Regions from separate parts of the Noviherbaspirillum sp. L7-7A genome, predicted to be linked through region 3. Evidence: predicted binding sites of a transcription regulator. Region 3 holds the regulator's gene; each other region holds the start of a gene.

What was found. The regulator HrcA, encoded in region 3, represses chaperone genes, less so after heat shock. The targets are predictions, from matches to a motif close to TTAGCACTCNNNNNNNNNGAGTGCTAA.
Positions count from the first base shown of each region.
Region 1: the regulator HrcA is predicted to act here: its motif matches at 3,844-3,870, upstream of rpoH (RNA polymerase sigma factor RpoH).
Region 2: the regulator HrcA is predicted to act here: its motif matches at 3,360-3,386, upstream of groES (co-chaperone GroES).

Region 1 covers NZ_JAHQRJ010000001.1:2,796,459-2,801,842, reverse strand. Annotated here, with positions in the region: gene KTQ42_RS12800 (cytochrome C oxidase subunit I) at 1-140, shown strand, start outside; gene KTQ42_RS12795 (COX15/CtaA family protein) at 145-1,254, shown strand; gene cyoE (heme o synthase) at 1,301-2,185, shown strand; gene KTQ42_RS12785 (SCO family protein) at 2,268-2,807, shown strand; gene rpoH (RNA polymerase sigma factor RpoH) at 2,879-3,778, opposite strand; gene KTQ42_RS12775 (ABC transporter permease) at 4,139-5,065, opposite strand; gene KTQ42_RS12770 (ATP-binding cassette domain-containing protein) at 5,062-5,384, opposite strand, start outside.
Region 2 covers NZ_JAHQRJ010000001.1:454,157-459,540, forward strand. Annotated here, with positions in the region: gene KTQ42_RS02060 (hypothetical protein) at 1-1,099, shown strand, start outside; gene groL (chaperonin GroEL) at 1,204-2,856, opposite strand; gene groES (co-chaperone GroES) at 2,968-3,258, opposite strand; gene KTQ42_RS02075 ((2Fe-2S)-binding protein) at 3,645-4,178, shown strand; gene KTQ42_RS02080 (xanthine dehydrogenase family protein subunit M) at 4,175-5,170, shown strand; gene KTQ42_RS02085 (xanthine dehydrogenase family protein molybdopterin-binding subunit) at 5,167-5,384, shown strand, end outside.
Region 3 covers NZ_JAHQRJ010000001.1:2,518,170-2,523,553, reverse strand. Annotated here, with positions in the region: gene recN (DNA repair protein RecN) at 1-423, opposite strand, end outside; gene KTQ42_RS11420 (NAD kinase) at 512-1,396, opposite strand; gene KTQ42_RS11415 (HAD family hydrolase) at 1,503-2,213, shown strand; gene hrcA (heat-inducible transcriptional repressor HrcA) at 2,239-3,264, shown strand; gene KTQ42_RS11405 (metallophosphoesterase family protein) at 3,275-3,727, shown strand; gene panB (3-methyl-2-oxobutanoate hydroxymethyltransferase) at 3,781-4,611, opposite strand; gene folK (2-amino-4-hydroxy-6-hydroxymethyldihydropteridine diphosphokinase) at 4,698-5,183, opposite strand; gene pcnB (polynucleotide adenylyltransferase PcnB) at 5,180-5,384, opposite strand, start outside.

The DNA of each region.
Region 1 (5,384 bases), 280 kb from region 3:
AAGAGGGCGCCGGCATTGCCGACCATGTCTACATGATCGATCCCCTGGGGAACCTGATGATGCGCTTTCCGAAAAATCCCGATCCGAACAAGATGAAGAAGGATATTTCCAAACTGCTGCGCGCTTCCAGCATAGGGTAGCCACATGCTGATCCAACTCGCCATCCTTGGCCTCCTGGCCGCCATGCTGCCGCTGGCGGTGGTCTGGGCCTCCAAAGACGCCAACAAGTTCCGCAAGCTGGCCTGGGTCACGCTGTTCCTGACCTTCGACCTGATCATGTTCGGCGCCTTCACCCGCCTGACCGATTCCGGCCTGGGCTGCCCGGACTGGCCCGGTTGCTATGGCCATGCCAATCCGGTGCAGGCCCATTCCAGCATCAGCGCCGCCGAAGCCGCGATGCCGCATGGCCCGGTCACGGTAGTCAAGGCCTGGATCGAGATGATTCACCGCTACCTGGCCATGGGCGTGGGCGTTCTGATCGTGGCGATGATGGTGGTGGCCTGGCTGCGCTGGCTGAAATCGCGGCGCACGGACGCAACATATGCGCCGCTGCTGCCGACACTGCTGTTCGGCTTCGTCTGCCTGCAGGGCGCCTTCGGCGCCTGGACCGTCACGATGAAACTGCAACCCAGCATCGTGACCATGCACCTGCTGCTGGGCATGACCCTGCTGGGCCTGTTGACCTGGCTGGCGGCGCGGCAAAGCATGCATGCGCCGGTTGCAACAACTCCTGGCTTGCGCTCCGCGGCGGCCATTGGCCTGGCAGTGCTGGCGCTGCAGATCGGCCTTGGCGGCTGGGTCAGCACCAACTACGCGGCGCTGGCCTGCACCGATTTTCCGCTGTGTCACGGCGCGCTGCTGCCGCGCATGGACTTCGAGCATGGTTTCACGCTGTGGCGCGAACTCGGCATGACCGCCGGCGGCGATTACCTGCCGTTCGATGCGCTCACCGCGATTCACTGGACCCACCGCAGCTTTGCCTTCGTCGTCGTGGCCTATCTCGGCTGGCTGGGCCACAAGGCCATGCGCATCGACGGCCTGCAACGCGCCGGACGCTGGCTGCTGCTTGGCGTGGTGGCGCAATTCTGCATCGGCATTGCCACGGTCTTTCTGAAATGGCCGCTGGCAATCGCGGTGTTGCACAATGGCGGCGCGGCCACGCTCGTCGTTTTGACGGTCATGTTAAACTACAAGGCTGCTCTTTCCGCCGGAGTCAGGTCTGCCAGCACTGTCAGCAGCGCCTATCCTGCCTGATTGTCAACAAGCCGCCCGATTCCCATTCCACGGACCAATTCCAAGGATGACTACGCTGACCGCAACTCCCAACCGCGTCGCCCAGTACTGGGCGCTGACCAAGCCGCGCGTGACGCAACTTGCCGTGTTCTGCGCCGTGATCGGCATGTTCCTCGCCACGCCGGGCCTGCCCGACTGGCGCGTGGTCGTTGCGGCGACGGTGGGCATCTGGCTGCTGGCCGGCGCCGCATTTGCGGTGAACTGCCTGGTCGAACGTGAAATCGATTCCCGCATGGCCCGCACTGCCCGCAGGCCGATGGCCCGCGGCGAAATCACGGTGCCGCAAACCCTGCTGTTTTCGGGCATCATCGGCGGCGCCGGCATGTGGGTGCTCTACACCCTGGTCAATCCTCTGACCATGTGGCTGACCTTCGCCACCTTCGTCGGCTATGCGGTGATCTACACCATCATCCTGAAACCGGCCACGCCGCAGAACATCGTGATTGGCGGCCTGTCGGGCGCAATGCCGCCGGCGCTCGGCTGGGCTGCCATTGCCAACGATGTGCCGATGCAGGCCTGGATCCTGGTGCTGATCATCTTCATCTGGACGCCGCCGCATTTCTGGGCGCTGGCCCTTTACCGGCGCGACGACTATGCGAAATCCGGCTTGCCGATGCTGCCCGTGACCCACGGCATGAAGCTCACGCAGTTCCATATCTGGCTCTATACCATCGCGCTGGTCGCCACCACCATGCTGCCTTATGCGGTGCGCATGAGCGGGCTGCTCTACCTCGCCAGCGCGGCCATACTGGGCGCGATCTTCCTGTGGCATGCGTGGCGCATCTACCGCCACTACAGCGACCTGGTTGCCCGCAAGACCTTTGCCTATTCCATCATCTATCTGTCGCTGCTGTTTGCCGCGCTGCTGGCTGACCACTACCTGCCGTTCTGAGATGCGACCGATACTTCCTGCACTGCTTCTGCTGTCGGCGCTGGCCGGCTGTTCCGACAAGCCCGGCAGCGAAGGCGGGCAGATGAGCCTGACGCCAGCCAGCAAGACCTTCATGAACAGCGACGTAACCGGCCTCGGCTATGCCCGCGACTTCGCCCTCAATGACCAGAACGGCAAGCCGCGCACCCTGGCCGACTTCAAGGGCAAGGCGGTGGTGGTGTTCTTCGGCTATACCCATTGCCCGGATGTGTGCCCCACCACGCTTTCCGAAATGGCGGCGGCGATGAAGGAACTGGGGCCGGATGCCGCTCGTGTCCAGGTGATCTTCGTCACCCTCGATCCGGAGCGGGACAAGCCCGAACTGCTCAAGTCGTATGTGCCCTCCTTCGATCCGCGCTTCATTGCCCTCTCGGGCGACCAGGAAGCCACTGCCAGGGTAGCCAAGGAATTCAAGGTGTTCTACCAGAAAGTACCCGGGAAGTCGGCCGACAGCTACACCATGGACCATACCGCGGCCAGCTATGTCTTCGATCCGCAAGGGAGGGTCAGGCTGTTCGTCAGGCATGGGCAGGGGCCCGAGCCCATCGTGCATGACTTGAAGGCGCTGCTCGCGGGCAAGTAAGCCGACAAGAAAAAACGCCATGGCCTTGCGGCACATGGCGTTTTTTCATTGCGGTCTGGCTTGACGTGACGTCAGACGTAGCTGGCGAGGCTGCCTTTCATCTTCTTCAGCGCCACCGCTTCAATCTGCCTGATGCGCTCGGCCGACACGCCGAACTCATCCGCCAGCTCATGCAGGGTTGCGCCCGAGCCATCGTCATTGGCCAGCCAGCGCGCCTCGACGATGCGACGCGAACGCGGGTCCAGCTTTTCCAGCGCGCTGGCCAGGCCCTCGGACTGCAGCCGATCGAATGCCTGCGCTTCCAGCACCTTGCTGGGCTCGGAATTGTCGGAAGACAGGTAGGCGATCGGCGAGAACTTGTCGTCCTCGTCGTCCGTCGGCGCTTCCAGCGCGATGTCACGGCCGGACAGCCTGGTTTCCATCTCGATCACTTCCTCGCGCTTCACATTCAGCGTCTTGGCCAGCGCATCCACCTGCGCCGGCGTCATCGAGTCCAGGCCTTCCTTGTGGCTGCGCAGATTGAAGAACAGCTTGCGCTGCGCCTTGGTGGTGGCCACCTTGACCAGCCGCCAGTTCTTCAGGATGTACTCATGCATCTCCGCCTTGATCCAGTGCATCGCATACGACACCAGGCGAACGCCCTGGTCCGGATCGAAACGCTTGACTGCCTTCATCAGGCCGATATTGCCTTCCTGGATCAGGTCGGCATGCGGCAGGCCGTAGCCCAGGTAGCCGCGCGCAATCGATACCACCAGCCGCAGATGCGACAGCACCAGGCCCTGGGCGGCAGCGAGGTCATTGCTGTCGCGCCAGCGACGGGCCAGCGACACTTCCTCTTCCTGCGTCAACATCGGCAGGCGGTTGACCGCGGAAATATACGCGTCGATATTGCCCAGATTGCCAGAGAAACCCAGGGCCAGTGCATTTTGGCCTGCAGCTACTATCGCATCCGACGAGGTCGATGCTTTCATGCTTTCTCCTTGCTAACTAGACGTAAATTTATCTTGACTAAACGAAATCTTTTGCAGGTTCTATATTAGCACTCCCTCAACCGGAGTGCTAATCGGCTATCCCAACCGACAAGATAGGGAAAACACTATCGGGAACCTGAATAAGATACACAGACTTTTTTTTAGAACCCAGACCAAGCCGAAAGTTTGCCGGCCCGGCTTCTGTCTAGGGGGATATGACGAATCGATCAACGCACAAGGTTGATCGGGTAGCAAATGTTTTACACGGGATACGCGGAATAGACTTTGGTGGGCTGAAAAATGCTAATGAAGGATTGCGTTACTATGACCCGTTCGCTCGGCAATTGTTCCCGCCAACGTTCAGTTCGCCCGCCCGAGATGACGTCGGACGGACAGCATTGCACCGCACAGGCCCAAAAATGCGCTCACCAGCAGCAAGGCTGTAGTCAGCAGCCAGCCCAGCGGCAGCAATTGAAATTCGGACGCATAAAGCCGGGCAAATTCCGCAATGGCGGCATTCAACGGACGCATGCCCAAGGCAACCACGCCCAGCGCCAGTGCGCCGGCGGCCAGGCCAAGTAGGGCGCCGCTGTAATAGAAGGGCCGGCAGATGAAGCCGTCGGTGGCGCCTACCAGCCGCGAGACCTCGATTTCCTCGCGTTGCGTCATGACCTGCAGCCGTATCGTATTGAATACCACCGCCACCACGACCACGCCCAGCGTCGCGGCCAGGAACAGCAGCGCCATCCTCAGCACATTGAGCAATGCCGACAGCCGCTGTACCCAGGCGGAATCGACCTGCACATATTCAACGCCAGGCAATGCCTTGAGCTGCACCGCGATCTCATCCACGCGGCGGGCATCCTGCGCATTCTCGAAGCCGGCCAGCTTGAGCACATAGCCATCCGGCAGCGGATTGTTGCCCAGGGTAGTGACTGCGTCGGCAATGGCGCTGCGTTCCTTCAGCGCGCTCAATGCATTTTCCCGCGGGATGAATTCGATGGTGCCGCCGGTCTGGCTGGCCTGCAGCACCCGCTGGATTTCGGGCGCCAGGGCCGAGGCCCGCTGGCGCGGCGTGTCCATTGACAGGAAGACACTGATTTCCGGTTCGACCGCCAGCTGGGCCGAGACCGGCCGCATGTTTTCCAGCACCGTCAGGCCGGCGAAGGGCAGGGCCAGCGCAATCGCCACCACCAGCACATTGAAGGCAAAGCTGCCGAAGCCGCGTCCGGGACGGGGAATCGCGCCCTTCAAGGCAAACACATGCTGTCGCAACCACACCTTCATGCCACATCCTCTTCCACCGGGTTACGGCGCCAGGCTTCGGTGACCCGGCCCTGGCTCAGATAGATCACGCGGTCGGCGCGATCGAGAAAATAGTCGTCGTGGGTCGATATCACGCAAGTCACGCCGGCGCCATGGAATGCTTTCAGGGTCGACAGCACCAGGTTGGCGCTGTCGCGGTCGAGGTTGGCGGTGGGCTCGTCGGCGATGATGACCTGCGGCCGGTGCACGATGGCGCGCGCGATCGCCACCCGCTGCTGCTCCCCGCCCGACAGGCTTTGCGGCATGCTGGCCGCCTTGGACGGCAGCCCGACCTTGCCCA
Region 2 (5,384 bases), 2.1 Mb from region 3:
AACCGTTGAAGAGAAAGTGCAGAAGGTAAAGAATCACTTCGCTTTATTGGAGGCAAAAAGCAACGTGGAAGATTGTTCCCCAGCAGCCAAGGATGCAAGGATAGTGGCCGGGGCGGTGGCTGCAAAAGAAACCTTTTTTACAGTCGGTGCAGTTATCGGTTTAATCCAAAGTGCCATAAAAATATTGAAACACTTTGCCCCCGCAATCATGGCTGGTTCTGCTGCTGTGGGGGTTGCGGTGGCAGGTGTGGTTATGGGTGCATTAAGTGTGGTGTTTGCTGTGGCAGCCAATGTTATTGATATTTATCAGGGCTTTGTTAAAGCAAGGGAGGCGTATGATGAATATTCAGTTTTCTCGAATTTAAAGAAAGAATTCGAGTCGAAAATACAAGCGGAAAATAACTTGAACTCCCTTGATTCGCGGTTCAAGGATGGATGTTCCAATCTGTTTAATAAAAAGATTGATAGCGCAAAATTGAATGGTGGTTTTGCAATCGGAAGGATTGTAAGAGGCTTTGTGGGTCTCGCCATTTCGGCAATTACGGCGGTTGGATTGGTGCTAAGTGTTGGGTCGGCTGCTCCCATAGCAGCTGCTGTTGGTGGGGGGACGGCTTTTGTTTACTTTTTTTCCCTTATTGTGAGAGTTGCAAGAGATGTGAACCAAGCGCTAGCTGAAGTGGAAGAATGTAATGCTGCGGAGAAGTGGAAGGAACAATATAAGGACGCAGAAATTTTTCAAAAAAATTCAGATGATGCGTCAACCTTCGACGATGATGCCGGTTCCAATCCGTATGAAAACAAGTATTTCATGATTTGGATGGTGGCCAAGCAGTTTGAAAAAGATGTCATTAAAAACACCAACCCAGATCCAGCTAGAAAGGAAGCGATGCGAGCTCTGTTTGCGTCTTTAGGGTTAAGCAATGACGATATTGATATGCTGGAATTGTTACCTGATTCGTCCGATGAAGTCGTAAGATTGGTTGAGTCAGCAATAAGGTCAAAAATGAAAATTGCTGATAGAAAGCCTGAGAAGAAGGAAGTTATGCAAGAAACTGTTTCCATCGAACAAGGAATGGATATTGTAGCTCTTGCACCGTAGTTCTGATTCTTCCAGTTTTCGCCGCGCAAATAAAAACCCCGGTAAAACCGGGGATTTTATTGCCGCCTGATGTGGCCGGCATATGTGCTGCATGCAGCCAGCAATTACATCATGCCGTCCATGCCACCCATACCGCCCATGCCACCCATACCGCCCATGCCCGGGCCGCCGGCTGGCTTGTCTTCAGCCAGTTCGGTGACGGTGCAGTCGGTGGTCAGCATCAGGCTGGCGATCGATGCTGCGTTTTGCAGCGCGGTGCGGGTCACTTTGGCCGGATCCAGCACGCCTTGCTCGACCAGGTCGCCGTAGGTGTCGTTGGCAGCGTTGTAGCCGAAGTTGCCCGTGCCTTCCAGCACCTTTGCAACCACAACCGATGCTTCCTCGCCTGCGTTCTGAACGATCATGCGCAGCGGCTCTTCGATGGCGCGCAGAACGATCTTGATGCCTGCGTCCTGGTCGCTGTTGTCGCCCTTGATGTTCAGGTTGGCGCGAGCGCGCAGCAGTGCAACGCCGCCGCCAGGCACGATGCCTTCTTCCACCGCAGCGCGGGTGGCGTGCAGCGCGTCTTCCACGCGTGCCTTCTTCTCTTTCATCTCGACTTCGGTGGCGGCGCCAACCTTGATGACTGCAACACCGCCTGCCAGCTTGGCAACGCGTTCCTGCAGCTTTTCACGGTCGTAGTCGGACGTGGCTTCCTCGATCTGCACGCGAACCTGCTTGACGCGGGCTTCGATCGCAGCGCTCTGGCCTGCGCCGTCGATGACGGTGGTGTTTTCCTTGCCCACTTCGATGCGCTTGGCTTGGCCGAGGTCGTTCAGCGTGACCTTTTCCAGCGTCAGGCCGACTTCTTCAGCGATGACCTGGCCGCCAGTCAGGATGGCGATGTCTTCCAGCATGGCCTTGCGACGGTCGCCGAAGCCAGGGGCCTTGACTGCGCAGGTCTTCAGGATGCCGCGGATGTTGTTCACCACCAGGGTTGCCAGCGCTTCGCCTTCGATGTCTTCGGCGATGATCAGCAGCGGACGGCCAGCCTTGGCGACTTGCTCCAGCACCGGGAGCAGGTCACGGATGTTCGAGATCTTTTTGTCAAACAGCAGGATGAACGGGCTTTCCAGGATGACGCTTTGCTTGTCCGGATTGTTGATGAAGTACGGGGACAGGTAGCCGCGGTCGAACTGCATGCCTTCCACGATGTCCAGCTCGTCGTTCAGCGACTTGCCGTCTTCCACGGTGATAACGCCTTCCTTGCCGACTTTTTCCATGGCTTCAGCGATGCGGTCGCCGATGGAGCTGTCGCTGTTGGCAGAGATCGAGCCAACCTGGGCGATTTCGCGGGTGGTGGTGCAGGGACGTGCCAGCTTGCGCACTTCGTCGACCAGAGCGGTGACTGCCTTGTCGATGCCGCGCTTCAGGTCCATCGGGTTCATGCCGGCGGCAACGTATTTCATGCCTTCGCGGACGATAGCCTGGGCCAGAACGGTTGCGGTGGTGGTGCCGTCGCCAGCGTTGTCGCTGGTGCGGGAAGCCACTTCCTTGACCATCTGGGCGCCCATGTTCATGAGCTTGTCTTTCAGTTCGATTTCTTTCGCGACCGACACGCCGTCCTTGGTCACGGTCGGGGAACCGAAGGAACGCTCCAGAACCACGTTGCGGCCTTTCGGGCCCAGGGTCACCTTGACCGCGTTGGCCAGGATGTTGACGCCTTCGACCATCTTGTGGCGAGCGCTGTCGCCAAATACGACTTCTTTAGCAGCCATGTTAATTACTCCTTGAGTATTCTTGAATAGGATTGCAGGGGAGGGCGCCGACCGGTGCCGGCTGCCGCCGTCGCCATGGCCCGCGGGTTGCGCGGCGCATGGCGGTCCGCATTACTGCTGCACGATGGCGAGGATGTCTTCCTCGCGCATGACCAGCAGTTCTTCGCCGTTCATCTTGACGGTCTGGCCGGAATACTTGCCAAACAGCACGCGGTCGCCAACCTTCACGTCCAGAGGACGCACCTGGCCGCCTTCGAGGATCTTGCCGTTGCCTACAGCCAGGACTTCACCCTGATCCGGCTTCTCGGCCGCGGTTTCAGGGAGAACGATGCCGGACGCAGTTTTGGTTTCCTGGTCGAGGCGCTTGACGATGACGCGATCGTGCAAAGGACGAAGTGCCATACAAACTCCTAAAAAATGTTGTCAGTAATTAATATAAAACGGCTGACTTCAGCGTTTTTCGCTGCATTCAACCGCGGGGATTCGACGGTCCGAGGGAATTATTAGCACTCTCCGTCGGCGAGTGCTAAGTATAGGGGCGGATAGAACCCTTTTCAAGGCCGGCAATTGTCGAAAATGGAAGACTTCTAGTCGGGGCGGCATCCGGACCGATCGAGAACAGGCCGATTTCATCAATTCCGCTGCCTGAACGCGCGGATTCCTACAGCCATACAAGTCGTTTTCCGACCTGTGCTTTTCAATGACAGTGACTAGGCTGGAACGCTTTGTCGCCCTGTTCGCGCCAAAGTGGCGAATAGCGCCCCCTTTCCTTTCCGGAGCCGAACACCATGAATAGTCCCGATGACCGCGCCAGGTCGGCGCAGAAGGCGCCCTTTGCGCAATCCTGCAAGATCAGCCTGACCCTGAATGGCGTCCAGCGCGAAATCCGCACCGCGCCATGGACTACGCTGCTGGACCTGCTGCGTGAGGACCTGCAGCTCACCGGGACCAAGAAAGGTTGCGACCACGGCCAATGCGGCGCCTGCACGGTGCTGGTCGATGGCAAGCGCGTCAATGCCTGCCTCACGCTGGCGGCCATGAAGGACGGCTGCGAGATCACGACCGTGGAAGGGCTGGCGCAGGGCGAGGCGCTGCATCCGGTGCAGCAGGCATTCATCGACCAGGATGCCTTCCAGTGCGGCTACTGCACCCCGGGGCAGATCTGCTCGGCGGTCGGATTGATCGGCGAAGGGCGGGCGCAAAGCGACGATGACATCCGCGAACTCATGAGCGGCAACCTGTGCCGTTGCGGTTGCTATCCCAACATCGTCGCCGCCGTACGCCAGGCGCTCCCGACGGACGGGAAGGGCGGCCAGCCATGAACCAGTTCGAACTGTCGCGCGCTTCCAGCGTGGCCGATGCGCTCGCCCTGCTTGCCGGCGAAAGCCATGCCCGCTTCATCGCCGGCGGCACCAACCTCTTGGACCTGATGAAGGAAGACGTCGCCCGTCCGACACGCCTGATCGACATTACCCATCTTCCGCTGGCGGCTGTGGAAACAGGCAAGGACGGCGGATTGCGCATCGGCGCGCTGGTGTCGAATGCGGCCCTTGCCTATCACGCCGAGGTGGGCAGTCGTTATCCCCTGTTGTCCCGGGCGATCCTTGCCGGCGCCTCGCCGCAGTTGCGCAATATGGCGTCGACCGGCGGCAACCTGCTGCAGCGCACCCGCTGCTACTACTTCTACGACACCGCGACGCCGTGCAACAAGCGCGAGCCGGGATCGGGCTGTCCGGCGCGGGACGGCGTCAACCGCATTCATGCCATTCTCGGCGCAAGCGAGCAATGCGTCGCGGTGCACCCGTCCGACATGTGCGTGGCCCTGGCCGCCCTCGATGCGACTGTGCATGTCAGCGGACCGGCCGGCGACCGTGCAATTGCCTTCGACCATTTCCACCAGCTGCCGGGCGACACGCCGGATGTCGATACCAGCCTGGCGCCGGATGAAATCATTACCGCGGTCGAACTGCCGGCGCAGGGTTACGAGAGCCATTACAGCTATATCAAGATCCGCGACCGCGCCTCCTATGCCTTCGCGCTGGTCTCGGTGGCAGCCGGCCTGGTGCTGGATGGCGAGACGATCAAAAGCGCCGCTGTGGCGCTGGGCGGCGTTGCCCACAAGCCGTGGCGCGACCGCCAGGCCGAGCAGCTGCTGATCGGCAAGCCGGCCAACGAGGCAACGTTTTCCGCCTTTGCCGACGCGTTGCTGCAGCCGGCGCAGCCGCTTGCCCACAATGCATTCAAAATCGGCCTGGCCAGGCGGACCATTGTCCGTGCACTGGGCCGGGCCGTCGCAATGGAAGAACAATCATGAGCACAGCGCAGAACAAGCAACAGGGCCGCATCGGCGTTGCAACCAGCCGGGTCGACGGCAGACTAAAAGTGACCGGGCAGGCGCGCTACGCCGCCGAGTTTCCGGCAGAGGACCTGCTGTATGGCGTGGTGGTTTCCAGCGGCATCGCTCGCGGCAGCATCAGCAGCATCGATACCGGCCCTGCGCTGGCGGTGCCAGGCGTGATCCACGTGCT
Region 3 (5,384 bases):
CTGGGCGTCGGCCTTCAGCAGCGACTGGTGGGCATGCTGGCCGTGGATGTCGACCAGCAGTTCGCCCAGGTCGCGCAACTGGGTTGCGGTGGCGGCCACGCCATTGATATAGGCCTTGGAGCGGCCGGCATTGTCGATCACGCGGCGCAGCAGCACGCAGCCGTCTTCCGGCTCGAATTCATTGACCGCCAGCCAGGCATCGGCTTCGCTGCCGGTGGCGAACTGGGCGCTGATGTCGGCCTTGCTGGCGCCTTCGCGCACCACGCTGGCGTCGCCGCGGCCGCCCAGGGCCAGCGCCAGGGCATCGATCAGGATGGATTTGCCGGCGCCGGTTTCGCCGGTGAAGACAGTGAAGCCGGAGCCCAGCTCAAGTTCGATCGCATCAACAATGACAAAGTCGTGTATGGAGAGTGTGCGCAGCATCTGGAGAGGGAAAGTTCGGATGTTGCCCGAAGGCAGGCGAATTTTTTGGATTTGCGGAATTCCGCGCCGCGGCGTCGCGGCGGGGAAATTATTTTAACTGACCTTCGACGGAAGGATATTCATTCCAGTGCAACTTCTCGCGCAGCGTGTCGTAGTAGCTCCAGCCGCGCGGATGCAGGAAGGTGGCCGAATGCGCCGAGCGCCGGATCAGGATGCAGTCATGGTAGGCCAGGCTGGCCAGCGACTGCATGTCGAAATTGATGCTGCAGTCGCGCCCGGCGATGACCTCGATCCGGATCTCGCACGAGTCGGGCAGCACGATCGGCCGGTTCGACAGCGCATGCGGCGCGATCGGCACCAGCACGATGCCGCCCAGCGTGGGATGCAGGAGCGGTCCGCCGGCCGACAGCGCATAGGCGGTCGAGCCGGTGGGCGTGGAGGCGATCAGGCCGTCCGAGCGCTGGTTGTACATGAAGTGGCCGTCCACCGTCACCCGCAGCTCGACCATGCCGGAGCCGGCGCCGCGCGCCACTACCACGTCATTGAAGGCCAGGCCGCGGAAAATGATCTGGCCGTCGCGCAGCACCGCGCCTTCCAGCAGGCTGCGCTGTTCCGATTCCATTTCGCCTGCCAGCATGTCCGACAGAATCGGCAGCATGCCTTCGGCCGGAATGTCGGTCATGAAGCCCAGCCGGCCCTGGTTGATGCCGATCAGCGGCACATTGTAGGGTGCCAGCTGGCGGGCGATGCCCAGCATGGTGCCGTCGCCGCCGACCACGATGGCGGCGTCGGCCTGTTCGCCGATCTGCTGGGCGGTCAGGCCCGTGCCCTGATGGTTGATGTTCTGCGCCGTCTCGGCCTCGAACAGCACCTCGATGCCGGCATCCTGCAGGAAGGCGGCGAGCTGCGTCAGCGACTCGGCGATACCCGTGGCGCCCGGCTTGCCGATAATCGCAATTTTCTGAAAAGTCATCTGTGTGGGAGGCATGAACGACGGCATGCGGCAGATTAGACCATAATTCCCGTGCAAACCAGTTTATGCGCCGACAAACTGTTAAAACTCTGGAAACTTAGCACTCATGCCTGCCATCAAAGCCGTACTGTTCGACCTTGACGATACCCTGTGGCCCATCGTGCCCGTGATCATGCGCGCCGAGCGCCTGCTGTTCGACTGGATCAGGGAACATGCGCCCGCCGTCGCGGCTGGCTACAGCATCGAGGAAATGCGGGCGAGAAGGGTGGCGCTGATGAAAGCCGAGCCGCGCTACCTCATCAACCTGTCGGCGCTGCGCCATGCGGTGCTGACCGAGGTGTTCGTGGCCTGCGGGGAAAGTGCGGAGGCGGTGGACACGGCAATGGATATCTTCAACGCCGCCCGCAACCAGGTCGAGCCGTATCCGGATGTGCACCCGGTGCTGGCTTCGCTGCGGCAGAAGGTCGCCCTGGGCTCGGTGTCCAACGGCGTGGCCGACCTGGGCGCGATAGGCATGGATCATTATTTCAACGTGTCCATCGCCGCCCACCAGTTCGGCAGCGCCAAGCCGGACCCGGCGATTTTCCGCCATGCCTGCGAGGCGCTGCAGGTCGAGCCGGCCGAGGCGGTCTATGTCGGCGACGATCCGCTGCTCGACGTGGAAGGCGCGCAAAAGGCTGGCCTGCGCGGCGTCTGGCTGCGGCGGCAGGACCTGCCGCTGCGTACCATGCCGGACCATGTAGCGCCGGACGCAGTCTGCGCCTCGCTGCACGACCTGGAAGCCTGGCTGCAAGCACATATAAATCATGGCGCCTGATGCGCCACGACATTAGACTACGGACATGCAACTCGATCATCGCGCACAAACCCTGCTAAAAGCCCTGGTGGAACGGTATATCGCCGACGGCCAGCCGGTCGGTTCCCGCGCACTGTCCAAGATATCCGGACTCGACCTGTCGCCCGCCACCATCCGCAACATCATGGCCGACCTGGAGGACATGGGGCTGGTCGCCAGCCCGCATACCTCGGCCGGCCGCATTCCGACGCCACGCGGCTACCGGATGTTCGTCGACACCCTGCTGACGGTGCAGCCGCTGGACGAGAAGGCGGTGGAATTCCGGCTGCAGCCGAAAAACCAGATCGGCTCGCCGCAGCGCATCATTTCCAGCGCCGCCCAGGTGCTGTCCTCGCTGTCGCAGTTCGCCGGCGTGGTGCTGACGCCGCGCCGGGAGTCGGTCTTTCAGCAGGTGGAATTCCTGCGGCTGTCGGAAAAGCGCATCCTGCTGGTGATCGTCGCGCCCAATGGCGAAGTGCAGAACCGGCTGCTGCTGACGGATGTCGACTACACCCGCTCGCAACTGGTGGAGGCGGCCAACTACATCAACCTGCACTATGGCGGCCTGAGTTTCGACGATGTGCGCAACCGGCTGCAGGCCGAGCTGCGCCAGCTGCGCGACGACATGACGCGGCTGATGCAGGCGGCGGTGGAGGCCGGCAGCGACGCGATGACGGAAAACAATGACGAGGTCGTCATTTCCGGCGAGCGCAACCTGCTGTCGGTGAGCGACTTGTCTTCCAACATGACCTCGCTGCGCAAGCTGTTCGACATGTTCGAGCAGAAGACCAGCCTGATGCAGCTGCTGGATGTGTCGAGCAAGGCCACCGGCGTGCAGATCTTCATCGGCGGCGACTCGCAGCTGATGCCGGTCGATGAAATGAGCGTGGTGACCGCGCCCTATGGCGTCAATGGCAAGGTGGTCGGCACGCTGGGCGTGATCGGCCCGACGCGCATGGCCTATGAACGGGTGATTCCGATCGTCGACATCACCGCCAAGCTGCTGTCGAACGCGCTGAGCCACGGCAGCTGACCGGGCGACGATGCGCATCGGCCTCATTTCCGACACCCACGGCCTGCTGCGGCCGGAAGCGCTGGCCGCGCTGGCCGGCGTGGACCGCATCATCCATGCCGGCGACATCGGCAATGCACAGATCCTGGAAGCACTGGCGTCGATCGCGCCGGTCGATGCGGTGCGCGGCAATAACGACCGGGGGCCGTGGGCGCAGGCGGTGCCGCACAGCCTGACGCTGACCTTCGACGGCGTGGCGATTCACCTGCTGCATGACCTGAAGGAATTGAAGGGCGCGCTGCCGCCGGTGCAGGTCGTCATTGCCGGCCATTCCCACAAGCCCATGGTGCGCGAGGAAGAGGGCGTGCTGCTGGTCAATCCCGGCAGTGCCGGCCCGCGCCGCTTCAAGCTGCCGGTGACGGTTGGCTTTCTGTCGATCGACGCCGGCCTGGCCACCGCGTCGATCACCCAACTGCCGGTCTGACGCCGCGCGCCTGGCTGCCATGCGTCGGCAGCGCAGCGCGGCGGGGCGGCAGGTTAGAAGCAGTGTTCCGGCGCCGGGAAGCTGCCGTCCTTCACCGCCGCCACATAGGCCTTGACCGCCGCGTCGATGCTGGTCTGGCCGTCCATGAAATTCTTCACGAAGCGCGCCTTGTGGCCGGGGAACACGCCCAGCATGTCATGCATCACCAGCACCTGGCCCGAGCAGTCGGGGCCGGCGCCGATGCCGATGGTGGGAATTGCCAGCGCCTCGGTCACCTCGCGGCCGAGCGCCGCGGGAATCGCTTCCAGCACCAGCACCGACGCACCGGCCGCCTGCAGCGCCAGCGCGTCGTCCTTCATCTGCTCGGCGCCGGCCACCGACTTGCCCTGCACCTTGAAGCCGCCCAGGATATGCACCGACTGCGGCGTCAGGCCGACATGGGCGCAGACCGGTATTGCGCGCTCGGTCAGGAAGCGCACGGTTGACGCCAGCCAGGCGCCGCCTTCGAGCTTGACCATGTGGGCGCCGGCGCGCATCAGTTCGGCGGCATTATTGAAGGCTGCCTCCGGCGTGGCATAGGTGCCGAACGGCATGTCGGCCACCAGCAGCGCGGTGCGGTTGCCACGGGCCACGCTGGCGGTGTGATAAGCCATGTCGGCCAGCGTGACCGGCAGGGTGGACTGATGTCCCTGCGACACCATGCCCAGCGAGTCGCCCACCAGCAGCATCTCGACGCCGCAGCGGTCCATCAGCGCGGCGAAGCTGGCGTCGTAGCAGGTGAGCATGGTGATCTTCTCGCCCGCCGCGCGCATTGCCATCAGCGCCGGCGCGGTGACTGCCTTGCTGCGTCCCGCAGCCTGGTTTTCCTGCAGATAGCCTGCCATTTCATGTCCTCCGGTTGCAGTGTCTGGGTTCGGCGCGCATGGCGCCTGTTCTTGTTCTACGGACGGGCGTTCAGCTCTTCAGTCTTTCATTCCCTGATGACGGAAATCGCCTGACCGGCCACATCGGGCACGAAGCCATGCGCCGGCCCCATGCCGGGAATCTCGATCAGGGGCGCGATCTGCAGCAGCGGGATCAGCACGAAGGCGCGCTGCGTCATGCGCGGATGGGGCACCGTCAGCGTCGCCGTGGCGATCCGTTCGCTGCCATACAGCAGCAGGTCCAGGTCCAGCGTGCGCGGTGCATTGTAGCCCGGCCGGGTGCGGCCATGCGCCTGCTCGATCTCCAGCAGCCGCTCCAGCAGTTGCTGCGGCGGCAGGCGGGTTTCGATCCGTGCCACGGCATTGACGTAATCATCGCCGCCGGCATCGACCGGCGCGGTCTTGAACAGGCTGGACTGGGCCAGCAGCCTGGTCTCGGGCAGCGTGCCCAGGGCCTGCAGCGCCGCCTGCACGGCGCCGCGTGCATCGCCCAGGTTGGCTCCCAGGCCGATGTAGGCGGCCACCGGCTTCATTCGCCGTGCTCTCCCGCCATGGCCGGATTGTCGCCAGCCACGCCGGTGCCCGACTCCTTCTTCGGACGGCGGCGCCGGACGCGCTTCTTTGGCGCGGCGGCTTCGCCGTCAACCCTGGGTTTCCTGGCCAGCAGTTCCTCGCGGCCGGGGCCATCGGCTTCCATGAAGGCGGTCCACCATTCGCCGGCCTCGGCGTCGAGT